Regions from separate parts of the Chryseobacterium sp. WX genome, predicted to be linked through region 1. Evidence: riboswitches for the same ligand, from Rfam matches in the RefSeq annotation. Region 1 holds a riboswitch; each other region holds the start of a gene.
What was found. Region 1 has a riboswitch for cobalamin ahead of PZ898_RS08645 (acyl-CoA thioesterase). Riboswitches for the same ligand answer to the same signal wherever they lie in the genome.
Positions count from the first base shown of each region.

Region 2: another riboswitch for cobalamin. It lies ahead of PZ898_RS09325 (TonB-dependent receptor); the one in region 1 lies ahead of PZ898_RS08645 (acyl-CoA thioesterase).
Region 3: another riboswitch for cobalamin. It lies ahead of PZ898_RS17070 (TonB-dependent receptor); the one in region 1 lies ahead of PZ898_RS08645 (acyl-CoA thioesterase).

Region 1 is NZ_CP120710.1:1,914,082-1,921,234, forward strand. It holds gene PZ898_RS08620 (hypothetical protein) at 186-1,061, shown strand; gene PZ898_RS08625 (GLPGLI family protein) at 1,042-1,881, shown strand; gene PZ898_RS08630 (GEVED domain-containing protein) at 1,981-3,069, opposite strand; gene PZ898_RS08635 (ATP-binding cassette domain-containing protein) at 3,482-4,144, shown strand; gene PZ898_RS08640 (hypothetical protein) at 4,175-4,975, shown strand; cobalamin riboswitch at 5,010-5,190, shown strand; gene PZ898_RS08645 (acyl-CoA thioesterase) at 5,305-5,688, shown strand; gene PZ898_RS08650 (DUF4932 domain-containing protein) at 5,863-7,153, shown strand, end outside.
Region 2 is NZ_CP120710.1:2,075,146-2,082,298, forward strand. It holds gene PZ898_RS09325 (TonB-dependent receptor) at 1-1,777, opposite strand, end outside; cobalamin riboswitch at 1,809-1,987, opposite strand; gene PZ898_RS09330 (T9SS type A sorting domain-containing protein) at 2,125-3,438, opposite strand; gene PZ898_RS09335 (AraC family transcriptional regulator) at 3,593-5,209, shown strand; gene PZ898_RS09340 (tetratricopeptide repeat protein) at 5,206-6,336, shown strand; gene pafA (alkaline phosphatase PafA) at 6,397-7,153, opposite strand, start outside.
Region 3 is NZ_CP120710.1:3,792,918-3,800,070, reverse strand. It holds gene PZ898_RS17085 (DUF5074 domain-containing protein) at 1-229, opposite strand, end outside; gene PZ898_RS17080 (hypothetical protein) at 258-1,451, opposite strand; gene PZ898_RS17075 (DUF5074 domain-containing protein) at 1,466-2,599, opposite strand; gene PZ898_RS17070 (TonB-dependent receptor) at 2,596-4,629, opposite strand; cobalamin riboswitch at 4,739-4,924, opposite strand; gene PZ898_RS17065 (transporter) at 5,017-5,964, opposite strand; gene PZ898_RS17060 (cytochrome c peroxidase) at 5,977-7,026, opposite strand; gene PZ898_RS17055 (MbnP family protein) at 7,019-7,153, opposite strand, start outside.

The sequences.
Region 1 (7,153 bases):
TAAAAAACTATCAAGAATTGAACTAAGAACTCTAAAAGGAGGTTTAGAACCTAATTGTCATTGTAGTCCGTCAGGATCTGGATTACCTCCAATAGACACTATTGCAGATAATGCAGAAGCTTGCTTTAATATTTGTAGATGCTATAGAAATGAGCCAACATGCATTCGTTAACATCAATCTGAATATGGAAAAATCATATTTAAGTAAGAGGATATCATATATCCTCTTATTTTATTTCTCCACTTTTGCCTCCCAAAAAGTATCCATAACAAATAATACAGGAGAAATCATCGTCATAAATAATAACCAAAAAGAAATTGTTATCAATGATCATGAAAAAAAAGAGCTTCCTGATATTACAGAGGGAATCTCAGTCAAAAATAATAATAGACTTGATAAATTTATTAATGTATTTCTTGAACCCAAAGAAAAGCTTAATATTATTATTACAAATGATAATAATATTATTTACAATGGTGATAAGGCCAATATCCATGAATACATTAATGAGAAACTGAATATTGAAACATTTGGAAAAATAAATATTTACCTAAATGCCATTAAGAAAAAAAATCTTGGAGAATTAAAAAGATCTTCAGAACTTATCTTGCTTAACATTATGAATAATATCAAGCAAGAAAGTATTATATCGGCGGATACTGAGAACAATTCTGTAAAGAAAATGAAAAATTATATCAAATACAATTGGCTTAACACCATTTTTTCGGCTGTCAACAGCACAGAAAATAAGAATTTTTCTCAGGAGGCCATTGACTATTATTATAAAAAATATATAAAAACTGATATTTTAAAATTCAGTTGTAATGATTATTATCATTATAAAATTATAGAGATCTTAGCAAAAAATAAAGATGTATTACGAATAGAGCTTCCAACCTATACTATCATTGAAACTACAAAAGATGACAATACTAATCAGTATTTATCCAAAAGTTGTCAAAAATTTTATTTCCTTAACAAGTTTCGCTATTTGGACTATATAAATAGTTCTGAAAAAGAATTTTATCAAAAAATATTAAGTGAAAAATTTAATGATTAATAAAAGTATTTTATCCAAAGTCGTTAGTATTATATTCCTTTTGGGATCTTTCTCTATTTATTTTGGACAAAATTATCAAATTATTTACGAAGTCAGGTTTAAACCTTTAAAACAAAGTGATTCATTTGCAAAAGAGTATATGGCCTTAAAAATAATTAATGGACAAAGTATTTTTTATAATCTGAATAAAGAAAAAATAGATTCCCTTGTTAAAGAAAATAATTTTAAAGATGTGGCATTCGTTACTAGTTCATTTCTGAGGTTTAAAATTTTTAAAGATTTATCAAAAAATCATTACATCATAGGAGGTAATTTTAACCAGTTTAATTACTGGTATAAGGAAAACAATATCAAGTATTACAATATCAAGAAGTTTGGAAAGTACAATGATTACATATCTTATGAAGCTTTTGCTAATTTTGGAAAGAGAGAATGGAAACTTTTATACACTCATGATATTCCAATCAACGATGGACCTTATGTTTTTTCAGGACTACCAGGTTTAGTCATTAAAGCTGAATCATTAGATAAGGATTATTGTTTTGAACTGATTGAAATTAAAAAGTTGAATGAGCAGTCAGAAATAACAAACAACAAAGAAAATATAAGAAAAGAAAAGCTAGTAAAGGACATCAATGATTTTATGAATGACCCTGCCGCTCATCACATTAACTTCAAAAATGATTTGGGAGATAGTTTTAATTATGAGTTTAAGGGGATTAAAGATAAAAATTATGAGGCAACAAATGAATATTTACAGAAAATAATCAATCAGTTTAATAACTATCCGGATAAGGATGTTCCTATAATAACATTCTAATTGAATAAAAAATCAATTTTGAATATTCAAAATACAATATTTTACTACACAATTCCTAGATTAAAAAAAGAGTATTTTTTCAAATACTCTTTTCTATTTTTACTTCTTAATGAACTTTAATCGGGTTACTTTTTCTTTATCTTTCAACTGGATAAAATAAACTCCTTTTGATAAATGGTTAAGGTTTACATGGTGATTTGAAACTTTTCCTTCGTCAATTTTCTGTCCTGCAATATTATAAATTTCATAATCGGCGGCTTCTGAAATCCCTGAAATATTTAAGACATCAGAGGCAGGGTTAGGATAAATTTCAGGTTTTACAGACTTTCCTGATTCTTCCAATCCAAGGGTGAGATTGATTAAATCTACTCCATAATCTTCAACTTCCCCATAGGTAAATGTACTGCAGGCATCTAAAGGTATTGTTTGACTGGAGATAACTCTCATAGTAACGCCGCATAGTGTCACTGCTGCCAAACTTGGAATCGTAAATACAGATACAGCCGGAGCAGCCTGAGTAACATTATTGGCCACCATCACTCTTTCGTTGGATTCAAAAATTCCGTTGGCATTAAGATCAATCCACGCCGTTACTGTTGTTGTGCCTGGAGTTCCCGTCCAGGTATTGGTTACTAAAAGCTTATTTCCTGTAGTTCCTATAAAAAACTTAACTCTACGGCTTAGGTCACTTCTGTAATCTATATAATTGGAAGGTCCGGAGTCACTTACCATTGGTGTGTTAACTCCTGTAGAATTTACGGTCACATTGGAAATATGCATCATCGTGGTATCTGTAGAAGCACTTGCACAATAATTAATGGTAGTGGTAAAAAATATAGGATCAGACCATAATCCCTGTGTTGTACACACTTTCACTACCTGTACTTCATACGTTGTACAAGGTTGCAAACCTGTAATTGTGAAAGAGTTTTGACCCGATACGGGTGTACCCGTCATCCAGAAAGTTGTTCCTGGTATTCTATATCTTATCATATTATCCGGACTATTAGGATCAGCAGTCCAGGTAACTGTTCCAGAAGTAAGTGTTATATTCGACATCTGAGCTCCTGTTGGAGCATTGGTATCACAGTACAATAAAGATTGAGGTTCTTCTTCTATTTTGTGGGTTGCCTGAAGGCTTGAAATTCCCAACATAAAAGAGAATACAAAAAGTAGTTTTTTGGTCATGTTTATCAGTTTTAAAATTTCCTTGAAAAATAGGGTATTTTTTCAAATATAGCTTATACTTTCTCCATATAGCATTGTATTTTTTAATATTTTTGACAATAAAGTGTAAAACACACAGAAACTCTATGCTTTAATATATGTTCAAAAGTATTTCTACTCTCTGGATTTTTTATAAAAAAATAATAATTCCCACCTTGATATTTTCTTTATTAGCTTCTTGTTTATCCTCTTTCAATATTGAGAACTTTGGATTGAGTTTTCTTTTAATATCTCTTGTTCTTCATTATTTTATATATGAACTCCGGTTTAAAAATGAATATTACTTTTATGCCAATTTAGGGTTTTCCAGAGGTTTCCTTTGGGGATTCACGGTAGCTGTCTGTGTGATTGTCAAAATAATAACAGGAATTTTATGAGCAAGCTTCATATTGACAGCATAACCAAGTCTTTTAAAGATAATAATATCCTTCGGGATATTTATTTAGGATGTGAAACCGGGCAGATTATTGGAATTCTGGGCAGAAATGGTGTTGGCAAATCAACATTATTAAAAATTATTTTTGGAACTGTCAGTAGTGATACCCAGTTTATAAGATACAATGACAAAGTTCTGAAAAGCATTTCTGATAGAAAAAACAGAATTGCTTACCTGCCACAGGATATTTTCTTACCGAAGTACAATACCATTAAAACCTTAATTCCTCTTTTTTGCAATAAAAAAAATACAGATCTGTTATTGACTTCAGATCTGATCCGTCCTTTTTTGTCGGAAAAACCTAAAGATCTTTCCAGAGGTGAGCAGAGAGTCATTGAAGCTTTAATGATAATTTATTCTGAAGCTGATTTTGTTTTACTGGACGAGCCCTTCCATAGCCTTTCTCCAAAAATTTCTGCAGCATTGAAAGCTGCAATCATTGAACAGTCTGCGTATAAGGGATTCATTATTTCTGATCATAATTATCAGGAAGTTCTTGATATTTCACACCAAATATTTCTTCTGCGTGAAGGCTATCTAAAACAAATACAAGATTTAAAAGAACTGCAGCGGTATAATTATCTTCCGAAAAGCATTTAATTTATATATTTGAGGGATCAAAAAATTTTCATGATGACTTTCATAAACAAAGCATTCTATTTATCCGCTTTCAGTATTTTATCTATTGCTTTTGTAAAAGGGCAGACTAAAGTTCCTTTTGGAGTTGTAAAAGCTGAAGAAGGATATGCCAACGTACGTGTACATAAAGACGATTACCGAAAAATTGTAGACAAGATCCGTATGCGTAAAGGAGATGTATTTGTTTATGTAAAACCTGCTCCCGGAGAAACAGAATGGATCTGGATCAAATATCCGGAGAAACAGGATGACGACAAACCTTTTGTACGGTATGAAACTCTGGATAAAGAAGGAATGGTAAATAAAGGGCGTATTGCTTATGTAGACCAGCTTCCTGCCTACACTCCATCTAAATCTAAAAACGGAAGATCTCTTATTTTTACTGACAATTCTGATCCTAAGATTCCTACTGCCCAAAGAAGCAAAGTGGTGATTGATATTTATCCTTCCAATGCAGGATACCGTAAAAAGGAAAAAGATGCAGAAGGAAAAATTCTTACCATTGATAAAGTAAAACCATGGGGAATTGGAAATGACCTTCCTGAAGGAATGACTGAAATCAAATCCATCAGAGTACAGCAACCCGGAAGAGGATCTGTTTTTGTAAGAGAAGCCATCAAAAATATGTTCCAGCCTACCATGGATTTTGAAAACGTTGGAGTAACCTCACTTGACAACGATAATATTTTTCTTTATATGATAAACGGTTCAGGGGAAAACAGATACACTACTCTCTGGACGATTAAGAAAGGAAGAGTAATCAGCCAGATTATTTACCATAATCCGGAATAAATTCATTATTTTTGCATTCGAAAAGTTTTTACGCTTATTCATCACAGAAATTGGTTCTGCATCACTGCAGATTAAAAGGGAACCGTGTGAAAATCACGGACTGTCGCGCAACTGTAAGTAACTGAAGTCTTTATCAAAGATCCACTGTGCGAGGCATGGGAAGGAGATAAATGATGTTACAAGTCAGGAGACCTGCCTTTTTCTTAAACATGTAACTTTCGCGATTTGAAGTTGTATTGATCTGATGGATTGTTTCAGGAATTCTATAAGTTCCTGTTATTATTCTGTTGTTTCCAATCATTTCCTATCGCTTTAATTAATAATGATATATGACTACAGAAGAAAGAATTGAAGCATCCGAAACCAGAATCTTTAAAGCGGTTTTCCCTAACACAACCAATCACTATGATACCCTTTTTGGAGGTACAGCGATGCAGCTGATGGATGAGGTAGCTTTTATCACCGCAACCCGTTTTGCCAGAAAAAGAGTGGTAACGGTAAGCAGTGACAAGATCGATTTTAAAAAACCTATTCCTGCCGGAACCATCGTTGAGCTGATCGGGAAAGTTTCATACGTGGGAAAAACCAGTATGAAAGTAAACGTTGAAATTTACACCGAGCAGATGTATTCCTATGAAAGAGAAAAAGCAATTATTGGTGATTTTACTTTTGTAGCGATTGACGAATTCAAGAAACCAATCCAAATACTATAAACAATAAAGTTTCGGGCGGCCAGAGGCCGCCCGAAACTTTTCCATTCAACACAACATAGTATATCTCAACCAAAGAATGATTGGACTTCATTTGTTTTTTTATTTACTTTTAGCATGGCAAAAAAATTATTTTTACATTGCTGTCACTAAAAACTATAGAAGAACCGATATTTCATGAAAAAGATTATTGTAATCATTACCCTTATCCTATCCATTACATTAAGAGCACAAAAAGACGTTAAAATTGAACTTTCAGAAAGTTACGAATTAGGAAATATTATTCTGGCCCTCACTGAATATGGCAGAACAGATCCTTATGACGTACAGAAAATCCCACCATATTATGATGAAATCATCACGTATTTTGAGCCTGTAAAAGATCATCCTTTACTAAAAAAAGTAAATTATTCAAGAAAAGATTGGAAAAAATTCTTAGGCTTCCGAACTGATTTCTATGCATTTTCTTTTGATGAAAAAGGCTTACTTAAAAGAGATTTTCCTTTCAATTCCTTTGGTCCTAAAGAAGTAGATGAAAATCTGGAGCTCATCAATGACTTTGTAAAGAAATCAAATTACAGAACCTTTTATAAAAATCATCAGTCGTTTTACAATACTTTAATTGCCAATTACAAAGAGTATTATTACATCAATGATACTTATACTTTTTTGGATAAAATAGCAAAAAGACCAGCCAATGAAACAGATAAGAAATACATTATTGCCATATCTCCTTTGGTAGGCGGACAGAATTGCCACAGGGATATCAATAGCTCCTTAACTGTAGACTTTCCAAATATCGGAGAAGATCTTATCCTTGGAAATTTAAAAGGTAATCTCGCAAGAAGGATTCTTGATAATCACACCGTATTTTCAGAAATCGATCATGGGTATGTAAATCCTATTTCAGATCAGTACTCAAAGGAAATAACGGAAAGCTTCAACCTTACGAATTGGGATAAAAAATCAGGATACCCGGGAATAAATTCATTCAATGAATATATGACATGGGCTGTTTACGATTTGTTCATCAACGAAAAATTTCCAGAAGAAAAAACAGACAGTCTTTCGGCGATTTATCATAAAGTGAATATCCGACGCGGTTTTATTGCTCAGAATTTATTCTCGGAGAAGCTTATAGAGCTTTATAAAAAGGAAAAGAATCTGGAAAAATTATATATTCCATTATTAAAGTGGACGAAGAAAACAGGAAACAAAATTTCCCAGCCTTCCGTTGTCAATTCCAATAATAAAGAATTTGAGAAAACTGATCTCAATAATATCGTGGTACAATTCACAGAGCCTATGAAAAAAACAAAGACTCTTCAGCTCAAATTATATGAATACATTGATGGAAAAGAAACCCGCAATACCATCATTATCGTTAAAAATCCGGTCTGGTCTAAAGACGGGAAAGAAGTGAAATTCAGCCTGGATACTTCTTATAAAAATTTTGTACTGGGATTTT
Region 2 (7,153 bases), 160 kb from region 1:
AGAAAGAAACCGTTTTGTAGTATGTATTGGTTAGATTATTCACTTTGAACCCTAAGGTATATTTTTTGGCTAAAGTTGCAGAGATTCCCATATTTAAAAGAAAATAAGGATCTATGGCATCTGACCTTTTTTCGTCACTTGTAGTATACGTAACGCCATTCAGCTGCCCCTGTGCGAAAAGTTTAAAGAAACCATATTCGTAATCTATATTGGCATTTCCTCTGTGCATAGGAACGTAAGGTCTCTGCATTTTCGTTTCTTTATCAATAGACTTTGCATAATAGTATCCTGCATTGGCCCGGATTTTATGATTACCCCATTGTTTGCTAAAGGACAACTGGGATTCTAATCCATAGGATTCAACTTTATTGACATTGAATGCCTGCCAGTATCCTTTAGCCGTTGGAAGCCATGCAATAAGATCTGTGATGTTCATATAGTATGGAGACAAAGTAAGTCTGAAATCTCCTGCTTTAAACACATTCGTCATATCGAACTGGGTAGAGGTTTCCGGTCTCAGGTCTTTATTTCCTCCCGGTTCATAGTAAATATCATTAAAGGATGGAAATCTGAAGTTTTTTGATACATTAAGGCTTACATCATACCATTTTGCTGCACTCCATTTTCCGGAGAACGAATACATCAACGGTGACTTCACATCTTCCACGAAATCTTTCTTGAATCCACCCTCAAAACGCAGATCTTTTGTTGCAAAATATCTTAACAATCCTGAAACAGAACCAATATTTCTACTGACGCTGGATATTCCGTTTTGATATCCTTCTCCTTTATTAACCTGAAACTCTCCTATGATATTAAAATTCCACTTTGAATTCAGGAAATAATTAAAGTCATTTTTAAAGATATAATTTTTCCCGGTTCCACTACTTGATTTAGGCTGATTTAACGAACCCAAAAATTGAAAATTCTCTTCCGTATAAGCTGCTTTAAGGGAATTACTGAACTTTGTTTTGTTCCAGTCCCAGGAAAGAAGGCTTCTTACACTTTGAGTTTTATATTTCGTTTTTGTTCCCGTTTCTTCATATACAGGAAAGCGTTGTGAAGAATCAAAAAACTGGCTCTGCCACGAAATTTTATGATCGTTTGTGATTTTATAGGATGTTCCTACATTGAACGTTGTATTGTAATAACTTCCGTTTCTGTTGATATAGTTCAGGTCACTTACCTTATAATCATTTTCACTTACAGAATAATTTCCAGAAGCCTTAAAACTGAACTTATCATTGCTGTAAGAACCTTTTATAAAGTTATTATAGGTATTAAAAGAAGCCACTTCAGAAAATAAAGAACCATGGAAGCCTTTATTAAAATCCAGGGTATTATTCAGGTGAATACTTCCCCCGATGGCACCACTTCCATATACTACACTTCCACCACCAGCTTTTATACCAATCTGATCATAGCCGAACAAAGCAATATTATTAATATCTCCCTGTCCCAGAAAATTAGAATTAATATTAATTCCATTCCACACAAAAGCAGTCTGCTGAGCGGTAGTTCCCCTGAAAGAAGGTGAAGAAACGGCACCACGGCCATTTTCTTTGATAAAAACCTGTGACTGAAATCTCAGAAGTTCAGAAAGATTACTGGAGTTTTTCTCAGCATCTTCTGCCGAAATTATTTTTACGGGATGAAAAAGTTTCACCCTATTCATCTGATTGTCGAAGACATAAACAGTATCGATGGCTTTCTCTTGTGCAAAAAGAAAACAGCCATAAGATGAAAAAAGCAGTACTAAAGATCTTTTTATATCCATACTTTTTTACTTTTCCTCCGAAAGCAATATGTTTTTTAATTATAATTCCGGCAGGTCTCCTGACTTTCGCATTCTGCACCTTCCCGTTATTAAACAGTGGTTTTTTGCAGAAACTTGAGTTGCGATTTACAGTTGCGGGGACAGTCCGGGAGTTACACCCGATTCCCTTTTCATTCCAAAATACTGGAAACCAAAATTTTTGCAAAGATAGTTTTTTATATGTATTCACCAAAAACCAGACTTTTCTATACACAACATGCTATCCTTTTGCTATATACACAAAAAAGAACGGCCGCTTTCAATATTGAAAACAGCCATTCATCCCACTACTTTACTATTTATATATGTTATTTTTTAATGAATTTATAAGTCTCTTGTTTTCCTCCCTTCATAGAGTATTGCAAAATATAATCTCCTTTTGACAGGGATGAAACATCAATCTGCCCTTCTACCGAATCAAATGATTTTACCTTTTGTCCCACCATATTATAAATTTCGGCTTTCTCTATTTTTCCTGTTCCTTTAAAACATAGAATATCAGTCACAGGATTAGGATAGACACCCATATTATTTTTCTCTTTCACTGCATCATTCACCGATAAAAATTGAGAAGTATCCAGATAAAAAGCGATCATCTGCCCTGAAGCATTCGTCCCTGATCCGGCAATTTTCTTTCCGTCCTGTGAAATGGCCAAAGGAAGCCCCATGGTTACTCCATTCGTTGCAATTCCCAAAGAGGCTGCATAATCATTCAGATTGATCCTTCCGGTAGCAGAAGTCCAGATAAAACCTTCCCCTGACATAGGAGGTGCTCCAAATGCTCTATAATATCCAATTACTTTTTTCCCATCAGCAGAAATCCCGGTGGCACCTCCTTTGAAGCTGAAAGAAGCATTAGGATGCGTTATATAAGTAAGTCCGCTCACAGCATTCCAGACATAGGGATTAGGATTTGCTGAGCCTATGATTGTATTTCCATCTGCAGAAATTCCTCCTGCTTCCCCTACATTATTTCCATTATTATCAGTAATAAAAGTTTCTACTCCATCCTGCCATTTAGCCCCACTTCTTGTTCCGGTTGGCTCATCCTGCCAACCTACAATTACTGTTCCTGCCGCATTGATTGCGTTTGCTCTGGAGCTGCGTCCTGCAACGATACTTCCCAGATCTACCATTCCGTTTACTTCATCCCATTTCACAGCATGTGCGTTTGCAGCAGTAAGAAAACCTAAACCTACAATCGTGCTTCCATTGGTAGTCATCCCCCAGGTTGAACTTACGCTACCGTCCCATCCTGTAGGAACAAGCCCGCCTCTGTTTACCCAGGTCGAAGTAGCTACATCATAGGTTGATATTTCATTAAATCCCGTTGCTGCATTTGTTATAGAGGACGAAATTTTGGTTCCGTCATTCGAAACAACAGTTCTACCCGCTGCCGGATAACCGTTTGATATAGAACCTATCTGTACAAGTCCTCCTGCTGCATTCCATTTATATATTCCTCCTGCGCTTGTATGCATGCTTACCACTCCATTGTCAGAGACTGCCCCTACATTATAATTTCCCAAACCTATTACAGTAAGCTGAGCTTCTGCAAAACCAAATTTCAGAAAAAGACAAGCTGTCAACATTTTCATTGATACTTTGTAAAAATTTTTCATATTTTATTATATTTAGCGTTTCGAATTGGTAAAAACAATATTAATACAATATTCACCTTACCAAAAGAAATTGGCTTTCATAATTCGTGAATTTTAAAAGAACTTATTTTTTATAAAACTGATAAACAAACAGATACAAAACAATATTTTGAATATGGATTTTACCAGAACTATTCAAAAAAACACAAAAAGCAAATTAACAAGACAAAAATTATTTCAAACTTTACTGTTTATTTTTATTTTCTGCTCCCTTACCACCAAAGGACAGTCCGGTCCGGACTTCAATATGTTAGCAGATAAAGCATTTCTGAAATTATATCAGAATCCTGACGAATGCATAAGTTATACCCAGGGAATTCTTGTGAGTGATCAAAACGCGGAACACAAAATTGTACTTCAAAATATTATTTCACAAGCTTTTGCCATGAAGGGGGAATATGTACAATCTGTCAATATTTTCGCTCAAAAAGAAGAGCCTGATCAGAAAAACGATCTTTCTTATTGTATGCAGGTCTTCAGTGATTATAACCTTGCCGATCAGTATCAGAATCTGGGTTTGTACAATCAATCGAAAAGAATTATTTCTCATCTTTTGTCTGATCAGAAGCTTCTTAAAAGCAATAGTCCGGCATTAAGAATTACCACTTCAAAATTATATCAACTTCAGGCATTGAACTCGGGAATCAACAGAAACTATCCTGAAGCCTTAAAAATTCTAGATCAGAGTAATCAATACCTTGGCGATTATAATGAAGAGAATAGAATTTTAACAATTGAAAACAGAATTTTCAGATCTTCCTATCTGCTGAAACTAAATAAACTACCTGAATATAAAACCCTTATAGACAGTATTATTACAGATCTTGAACATCAGAAAAACCAACCTTTTCTTTTAGCTCTGGCCTATGAAAACCTCTCCCAATATTATTTTCTGAGACAAGATTATGCAACAGCTATTGAAAAACTGGAAGCAGGTCTTCAATTGATTGAAAATCTTCCTTTTAATAATTTAAAAATTAAAATCTACGAATCACTTTCCCGTAATTACTACGCACTACATAATGATGCAAAATACCATCAGTACAATAAACTTTACAATGATGTAAAAACAAAAACAGATTCCAGCTCAAAAGAAGGAATACGATACCTTGTGAAGCTTGTGGAAACCAATCAAAATAAAAATATTGAATTTCAGAAACATCTTCTTATAAGATCTTTCTGGTTTCTAATCCTGATTTTATCTTTGATCATCCTGGTTTTGCTTACTTATTTTTTACTCATAAAAAGTAAAAATAAAGACTTAAAAAAACAGTTTGATTTCTTTGAAAAACAGATCAGTCGAAAATCTCAACCCATCATTTTACACAAAACAACTCCAGCGACAAAAGATCCTGGCACAACAAAAATATCCAGGGAAAAAGAAGATGAAATTCTCCAAAAGCTGGAAGAATTTGAAAAATCCGACCGGTTTCTCAATAAAAACATGTCTCTGTCTCTGCTTTCCTCTCAAATGGAAATCAATACAAAATACCTTTCAGAAATTATTAATAATAAGGAAAAAAACTTCAACGGATATATTAACAAGCTTAGAATCAATCATATTGTACAGTTATTAAGAACTGATTCTACTTTTCTTAATTATAAAGTAAGTTATCTGGCAGAATATTCAGGATTCTCATCACACAGTGCATTCACTACTGTTTTCAAATCCGTTACCGGAATGTCTCCCAATGCCTATATTCAGGAAATCAGTAAAACAAAAGCCTTATGAAATTAATTTTTAAAATAATAGTGTTGCTGGTTGCCTTTTGTAATGGTATGAAGGCACAAAAGACACCTGATAGTATCTTACTAAGAAAGGCCAAACTTGAAATTTACGACAACCCCGATAATACCATCAAAATCGGAGAACAATTATTAAAAAAATCTCATGATATCAAAACTTCAATTAATCTTTATATGCTGCTTTCAACAGCCAATATTGCTAAAAGAAATTTTGAAGAGTCTTTACAATATATTTTAAAAGCAAAAGAACTGTCTCAGAAAACCAATGATGCCAGAAGCCAGGCAGGTGTTCTCATTTCAGTGGCGATCCAATATCAGCAAATGGAACTTTTCAACAAATGCTTAGAAACACTGAATGAGGCAGAACAGTATATTGCAAAAATTCCTGAAAAAAATCCGGAGAAATATATCGAAACGGCTGCAAGCTACGCAATAAGAGGAATGGTATATAAAAGTCAGTCTAATTCAGAAATTGCTCTGGAAAAATTCCTGATTTCTATACGAAATTATGAAAAGGTTCCCATAAAGAAAACCACTTACTCCAATATGAGTGTGGTATACTACAATATTGGGTACTGTTATCTGAACCTTAATGAGATTGACAAAGCACAAGAGTCATTTTTACAGTCTGTCAGCTATGCCCGGAAGAATTATGGTAAAAGTTTGGAAGCATTCGCTTTGAAAGGAATTGCTGAAATACACAAACAGAGACATGAAAATCAAACAGCGATAAGTCTTTTACTAAAAGCTGAGGATCTTTCTAAAAATACCGGAGATATTATCCTGAACGAAGGACTTTATAAAGAATTGGCTGAGAATTATCTTGCTATGGGACAACAGAATCTCTATCAGCAGTTTAACAAAAAACACATGGAAATGAGATTTAAAAGAAAGCAGAATGAACTGAAATCTATTAATCAGGTGATCGACAACCACAACAAGGAAACAGCTTTGAAAAGTGAGAAACTGAAATCTCATTATCGTTATATTAAAATGGCTTCAGTTCTTCTGGGATGCATTTTGATCGTTTTGCTTCTATATTCTATTATAAAAATCAGAAAACAGAATAAGAAGTTTCATAAACAGATACAGCAAATGATAAGAACATCGTAAGCTATGAAAGCAAAAAACATCCCAAATTGGGATGTTTTTTTATGATATGAAATTTTCAATTTATTTACCAATAACTTCGGTAATCGGATTTCCTACATTTCCACTTGGAAACTGGATTTTCAATAAGGAAGATACCGTAGGAGCAATATCTGTCATGTGATATTCTTTGTTGCTTTCTCCCTGCTTCACTCCCCAACCCATAAAGATTAATGGAATGTGAGAATCGTAAGAATTCCATACACTGTGTGTAGTTCCTGTTTTAGAATATGGTGGAAGCATAGAATCATGAGAAATTAACTGGATATCCCCACTTCTCTGTCTGCTGATCCCGTTAATAATTCTTTGTTTAATTGGCTCCGGAATGCTTGACTCCTGAACTTTGTCCACAGAAACAGCATATAAAACGGTAGGATCCTTCTCAATTTCTTTTACAGCAAAGTTTCTAACATCATCCAATTCAAGCTTGTTGTCTGCCAATACTTTTCTGTCGAAATAAACCTGATAGTTATCAATGGCGTTGACCAGTTTATCGGCTCCGAATTTCTCTTTCAGTTTCTGGTTCAGATTCTTTTCCGCATCTTCTCCAAAGAAACCTGTCGGGATTTTATGTTCTTTAAGGAATCCTACAGAATGTGCTCCACCATGGTCAGCAGAAAGGAAAACGGTGTACTCTCCTTTTCCTACCTTTGAATCAAGATATTTGAAGAATTCTGCCAAATCCTGATCTAGTCTGATATAAACATCTTCTACTTCAATAGAATTCGGTCCGAATTTATGTCCTGCATAATCTGTAGATGCGAGGTTGATGGCTAAAAAG
Region 3 (7,153 bases), 1.9 Mb from region 1:
ATCCCCAGACCATGGCATCAGGATTCTTACTGTCATTCCACTGTACTACAAAAGCAGCCTGATTGGTTCCTGATCCTACCCAATACTGAATATCAGAAAAACTAATGGTAGTGGTATTAAGCTTGCTGATCCCTGAAATATCATTTCTGGGTACACCCTGAACTTTTATCTGTGCATTCGATACGCATGCGAACAGAAAAAGCATCATAAAAAGATAAAACTTTTTCATTTTTTATTAATTTAAATAGATTGTATTATTATTTGAAATGTAAATCGTAAGCTCCTGCCACTTCTGTAGAAACTTCTCCCAGCCATCCTGCTTCCTGATTAACTCCCGTATATATTTTCATAAAGTCTACTCCCGGAAGTTTCACGTATTTCCCACTTCTGTCTACCGCCCAGGAAATATCGATATTGGAGGCTTCATCATTATTCGGAGCATTGTCTGCATATCCGAACTCATATGATTTTCCTACCCAATAGGATCCGTCCCCGTTCTGATCGTAGAAATTATTTGCCAGTCTTGTTCCAGAAAACCCGTAAGAACTTTCGGTAAACCATAAAGGATAATAGCTTTGCGCATGGAACGTATTTTTTGTTTTAAAGCCCTGATTCCCCAGATTGTCACTCCATTTTATATATTCCACGTCGGTCTGCCAGAATTCAGTTCCGGGTACAGGTATTTTATTTTCGTTAGGTTTATGATAGGTTATGCTGTAGTCTTTCACTGTAGCATTTTTGAAATATTCACTGCCAGCAATTTCGTACCATTCATCATTATCAGGCTTCCCATTTTTATTTCTGTCGTAGGCCACCATAATAATTCCCGGTTCACAAGATCCTGAACGTTGATCCGCAGCATCATTTCCAAAGAATGCATTTCCCAGTACTTTAAAATCACGTCCATTCAGATTGGGAATCGTATGATCAAAACCAAACACTACATATCCGCCATAGCCACCAAGACTGATCATGGTGGAATTACCTCCTACCAACGATTCGTTGGCTTTCTGAAGCATATTCGCGGTAGTATTTCCTGGTAGATATTCCGGAATTTCGTTCATGAACTGCCCTACGGCAGGACGGAACTCCAATACTTTAGAAATATATTTACTGTAAGGTGTTTTTTCTTTGGTAACGATTATTTTAGAATGAAAAACCTGCTCGTTTCCTTTATTGTTAATCTTCAAAGTCAAAGGATAAGCATCTGCAGTAGGACTGATGAATTCAAGTTCTGAATTCTGAGAGATAATAGAGTCATTAATACTCCATGTAACCGATCCTGAAGCATTGGTAGGAATACTCAAAACCTTTAAACGTTCAATGGTATAGGAATCATCAAGTCCATTAAATGTAAATTCATTTTCATCATCATGTTTACAGGCTATCACTCCTACAAGGAAGCAGGATAGAAATCCGATTTTCAAATAAGTAAAGCTATTTCTGTTCATTTTTTAAAGTTTGGTTATTTGTATAAAAAAGCGAAGTGGGCAGGGATATTTCCCCCTTCCGTTTTCCATTTAAAGTGTCCGTTTTTATCAAAGCAATACAAAAATCCCATGGATACATAATTTCTGGCATCTGTCATGTAGATATCTTCTGTGATGGGATTTACGGCAATGCCGTAAGGGGTTTTAATGGCATCTTCATATTCTTTGTCAAAAATTCTGTTGGCAATGATCTGTTCTGTTTTTACATCAATGATTCCAAATGTCTTTTTATAGCTGTGGGTGTTGTAATTGAATTCATTTCCATAGAAATAGAGTTTATCATTTACGATTGTCATTTCACTCACGGAGAGATGGAAATCTTTCTTGACCGTTCCCGTGGCTGCATCTATGAGATAAAGACTGGAAGGAACATTATAATAATCTCCTCTTGAGGTTACATAGAGATCACCGTAATTATCTTTTTTAATGTGATGAAGATTGATGGCAACATTTATTTTTTTGAGTTCGGTAAAAGTATTCAGATCAATTACCGAAACAGTATTGTCATAATCGGGAGCTTTATATCCTCCGGAGTTGGCCACAAACAACTGATTACCCACAATTTCCATTTCTTCCGGCTGATATCCTACCACTACCTCACGCTGGATGGAAAGAGAAGCCGTATCAATTTCCACTACTTTCCCCTTCGGTGCTTTCGGGTTAATCGCTACAGGTCCGGCGTAGCTGCTGGCATAAGCTTTTCCGTTTTTGAAAGCAAGGTATCGGCAGTTTTGTAATGGAATAGAGGTAATACGTTTGGCCGTTTTGGCATCAAGAACTTCAATTTTATTGGAAACATTGACAACGATATAGAGCTTGCTTCCATAAACTTTGATATCATTTCCAACATCCCCCAACTCTTTTACGACATTGGGATTGATTTCTGCGTAGATATTCCGGTAATAGGTTCCTTTGGTGTAATCAAAAAAATCAAGGGTACATTTATTACTCCCCATGTTCCCTTCATTGAGCATATAGAAGCCTTTTATTGCTGTATTTTCTGAAGGAAGCCCTTCTACCAATTCCTGACGGACAATAATTTCATCTGTACGGCATGAAGTAAGAAAAGCTAATACAAGAAATAAAAAATAAAAGTTTAGTTTTCTCATAGGGTGAAGTTTAGAATAAGTTTAAAGTTTCTTCCGGGCATCGGATAATTGAGGACAACATCATAGTATTGATTGAAAATATTATTCATCTCAAGGCTTATTTTAAACTGATGATTCGCCCAGTTGAATTTTTTCTGAACAGACAAATCGTGCGTATACCAGGGCTGCACATAATTGTATTGAATGTTATCCTGATTCACGTCATATCTTTCTCCTACGTACATTGCACTGTAATTGAAACTCCAGTCTTTATAATCTGCCATAAGACTGAAAGATCCACTATGCCATGGGGCATAAGGAATCTGATTGCGATAAAACGTGTCTTCCGGATCACTTATATCTCTCGCGCTTTGATAGGTGTAGGAAAGCAAAGGTCGGAGGGTTACTTTTCCAAGCTGCATTTCAGTCTGTACATTCACATCTGCACCAATGATTTCAACCAGTCCAAGGTTCATCATCAGCCAGCGGAACATGCTTCCGTTCGGAGCTGCCACAATTTTATCCTGTACTTTATTGTAGTAACCGTCTACTTTAGCATAAAATGTTTTAAAGAAACGGTTGTTATAATTCTTCTGATAAGTAAATCCTAAATCATATTGATTGGTGAATTCCGGTTTCAGATAGGTATTTCCGATATTGGTATAATACAAATCATTGAAGGTCGGAAGTCTGAAAATTCTTTTATAGAAAGCCCTTAGAGTAAGCTCCGGAATTTTTTCCGGCTGATAGCTCATAAACACCGCAGGTGTCCACTCTCTGGCATCTCCCGGTCTTTTATTTTTTCTTACTTCTTCAAAAGTAAAGGTTCCTAAAAGGCTTCCCAAAATTTTGAATCTGTTCCACTGATAGGTTGTTGCCAATGCTACCAATGTAGTGTAACGTGTAGGATAAGAAAAATTATCCAGAGTGGCATCCAGGTTATTATACTGAAAATCTCCACTCAGGCTGACATCCCAATTGGGAGTGATTGAGTAAATATTGGAAGAGGAAAGATAAAGTTCCCTTTGGATGTAGGTATTATCGGTATAAATAATAGACTGCGAACGAACTGTGTCCATGAAATGGGTGTAATCGTAAGCAAATTTTGCTTTAAGCTGTGTTTCAAATTTCGGGAACAGTTTTTTTCTCAGATTAGCCTGTACAAAATAATTCTCATCGGAAAGCCTCGCTCCTCTTCCTTCAAAGCGCCCGTTAACAATAGGTGCCGGCATTCCGCGGTTTGAAATATAACCGTAGCCACGGATATTCCAGCTTCCGTTATTTAAAGTTCCGTTGAGAGAAGTTTCAAAACGTTTTGCTTTGATATCTGAGTCCTGTCTTTTTGCAATGGTATCATAGGCTTGTTGCCCATCAGGATATTTCTTGGCATAACGGAATCTGTAAATTCCGTCACTCTGCATAAATTCGCCACTGAAACTGGCAGAAACCCTGTCTGAAATTTTCTGTTCCAACCGGAATGAAGGATTAAAGAGATCAATAGATGCACTTTTTGCTCTTATCACCAAATTGGTTTTTCTATTTCCTTTAAATACGGGTGTTTTAGGCTGTAAATAGATAGACCCAGAAGAGCCAAAGTCCTTTGCTGGCTGAAAAATTTCACTTTTCTGTCCGTTATACAACGATATTTCTTCCAGATCATCCAAAGAGTACCTTCCCAGATCCACCAGTCCGTTTTGAGCATTTCCTAATTGAATTCCATCATAAAAAACCCCTACATGCTGGCTTCCCATGCTTCGGATGTTGATGGTTTTCAAACCACCCAATCCTCCGTAATCTTTAATCTGAACGCCTGAAAAATACCGCAGTGCATCTGCAACGGAATGACTGTTTAGTCTTTCCAGCTGTTCTCCCTGCAGCGTTTGTGCCGGAAGGATTTCTTTAAAATTCTTTTTATAAAGATTGATTCCTTTAATGGTCTCTTCCTGAAGACTGTCTTTTTTATTAGTTTGGGAAAACACAAGTTGAGATGTTAACACTAATATTGTGAAAACAGCTTTATGAATTGCAGAAGTAATTAGTTTTGCTGCCATTAGCTCATTTAGGGTAATGAAGACGCTAATGGGGTATAAGAATACAACGACAAAGCACAGCTGTCACTGCACAGAATCATTGATGTCCTAAGCTTTATTCCACGAAAGCGTCAAACGATTATTGTCTGGCAGGTCTTCTGACTTACTCCATTTTTGAAATCCTTCCCATTAAAAAACAGTGGATATATTCTTCAAAAACTTTGGTGCGGAGCTTACAGCAGCGGGTCTGTCCCGGATTTTCACCGGATTCCCTTTTAAGAGCTTTTTACGGCTCACCAAATTCCGGCAAAGATAAATAATTATTCCTAATCCCCAACTAAAATCATGATTTATAAACAATTAAAGCTCCCGAAGGAGCTTTAACATGATTTCAATAAGGGTTTCGCTTTAAATGCCAATATTCAGGAAAACACTGAATCTTGATTGAGCTTCAATATCTCCTCCCGCCAGATGCGTGTACATGGGAAGCATAAGTTCACTTCCCAGGCTCAGCTTTTTGTGAGAGGCTTCAAATCCCAGTTTTCCGTACAAAGCGCTACCAGCAGTATTCGGCAGTGCCTCATCAAACTGTTTGTTCTGAGCGTAGACTTCACCCTGAACCCCTGTTTTTATAGAAAAAATGGACTTTTCATTTCCTGCAACCTGATAAAAGCCTGTTGCTGCATAGTTCCATTGGTTTCCAAAACGGTAATTTTTCCTGTTCTCTGTTTTAATGGTGTAATCTGTATTAACCAGTACGGCTACTTTATTTTTCTGAAACTTATAATTCAAAGCGGCCTGATAATCCCAGCTTCCGGTTCCCAACTGAAAGCTTGGGTTGACACCGGATGCTCCTTTTTCATCAAACTTCCCCAGTGGAATTTTCACTCCCAAACCTCCGCTCAGATGATGGAAATTATCTTTAGAGCTCATCAGCTGGTAAATTCCCATCAGATTCAGATCTCCTATACCGTTGATTTTAATATCTCCCTGCATCGTTTTCTTTTCATGGAAATGGAAGGGCAGACTTGCATAAACACTTAGTTTTTTAGTCAGTGGAATCTTCCCCCACAGCTGCAGGGTATTGAAATACTGATCCTGCGTGAGGTCTTTTACAAATAAGTTTTCCTTGGCTTTGTAATGTTGTGCAAAGTATTTGATTCCGATAAACTGTGGATTCAGCAAAGATTCAAAGCCGGAAGATCCATTTCCTGCTGCACAGCCGCACGCATCACAATCATCATCAAAATCGAATCTGTTAAGCGTTTCGGGACCAACATAAGCACTGTCTCTGATGGTTTTTGCCTGATACTGACTAAACACGATCAAACTTACTATCAATATAATCTTCTTCATGTTTTTTATAAATTATTCTGCAAATTTTGGATTGGATATAAAACTTTTATCTGATAATGTTTTCAGGAACGCAATGATGGATTGTTTTTCCTGACTGTACATGGCAATTCCTATGTGACCATTCTGTTTAAGCTGTGGATCAAGATTGACATTATCTTCTACCTGATCCGAATAGAAATTAAGAACCGCATCTAATGTATAAAACCTTCCGTCATGCATATAAGGTGCGGTATATTCTACATTTCTCAGACTCGGAACACGGAATTTCATCCAATCTACCTGATTCAGGCTCACTCTGTATCTTCCTGCATCCTTGAATTCTGTATTGTAATACATTCCGGTATTTCTGAAACTCTCATCCGTAAACAGCTCTCCGCTATGACAGGAAGCACATTTCTGATTGAATAATGTCATTCCCTGGGATTCTATTGAAGTCAACTGTTCTTTTCCCTGTCTGAACCGGTCATATTTTGAATCTGCAGAAATTAAAGAAGCCATAAACTGTGATAATGCTTTTAAAATTCTTTCGCCGGTAATGGTTTCGTCTCCATAAGCTTCTCTGAACAGTTTTTTATACTTCTGATCATCTTTTATTTTCGAAATAGCTTCCGGTATGGAGCTGTCCATTTCATTGACGTCGGTAATCGGGCTGATGGGTTGCTCATTCAGATTGTGAATCACTCCGTCCCACATATATCTTTTCAAAAAAGCCATATTCTGGATGGGCGGTGCATTCCTGATTCCGATTCTGTCGTCTACCCCATGGCTTACCGTATGACCGTGATGGGTAAAAGCATTTTCCTGTATATGGCAGAAACCGCATGAAATGGTATTATTTCTTGAAAGTCTGCCTTCATAGAATAATTTTCGTCCCAGCTCCACTCCATTTTTGGTCATCGGATTAATGGATGTATCAAAAGTCATTTCCGGAAAATAAGAAGGAAACTCCAGATTGTAGGCTTCATCTTTTTCCAATGGCTGAATCACCTCATCAGAACATGAAATGCAACTCAATACAAATACAAGCAGAACCAGTATCGTTTTAACAAAAAAATTAATCATTGTGAACGTGGTCTACTTTAAACATTTTTGTAAGATTATTGGTAACATCTACCAGGTGCTGGTTTGAACCCATCAGCATATCATTGGCTGTGGTAAGTGTAAGTGTCCTATCTCCGCTCAAAAATTG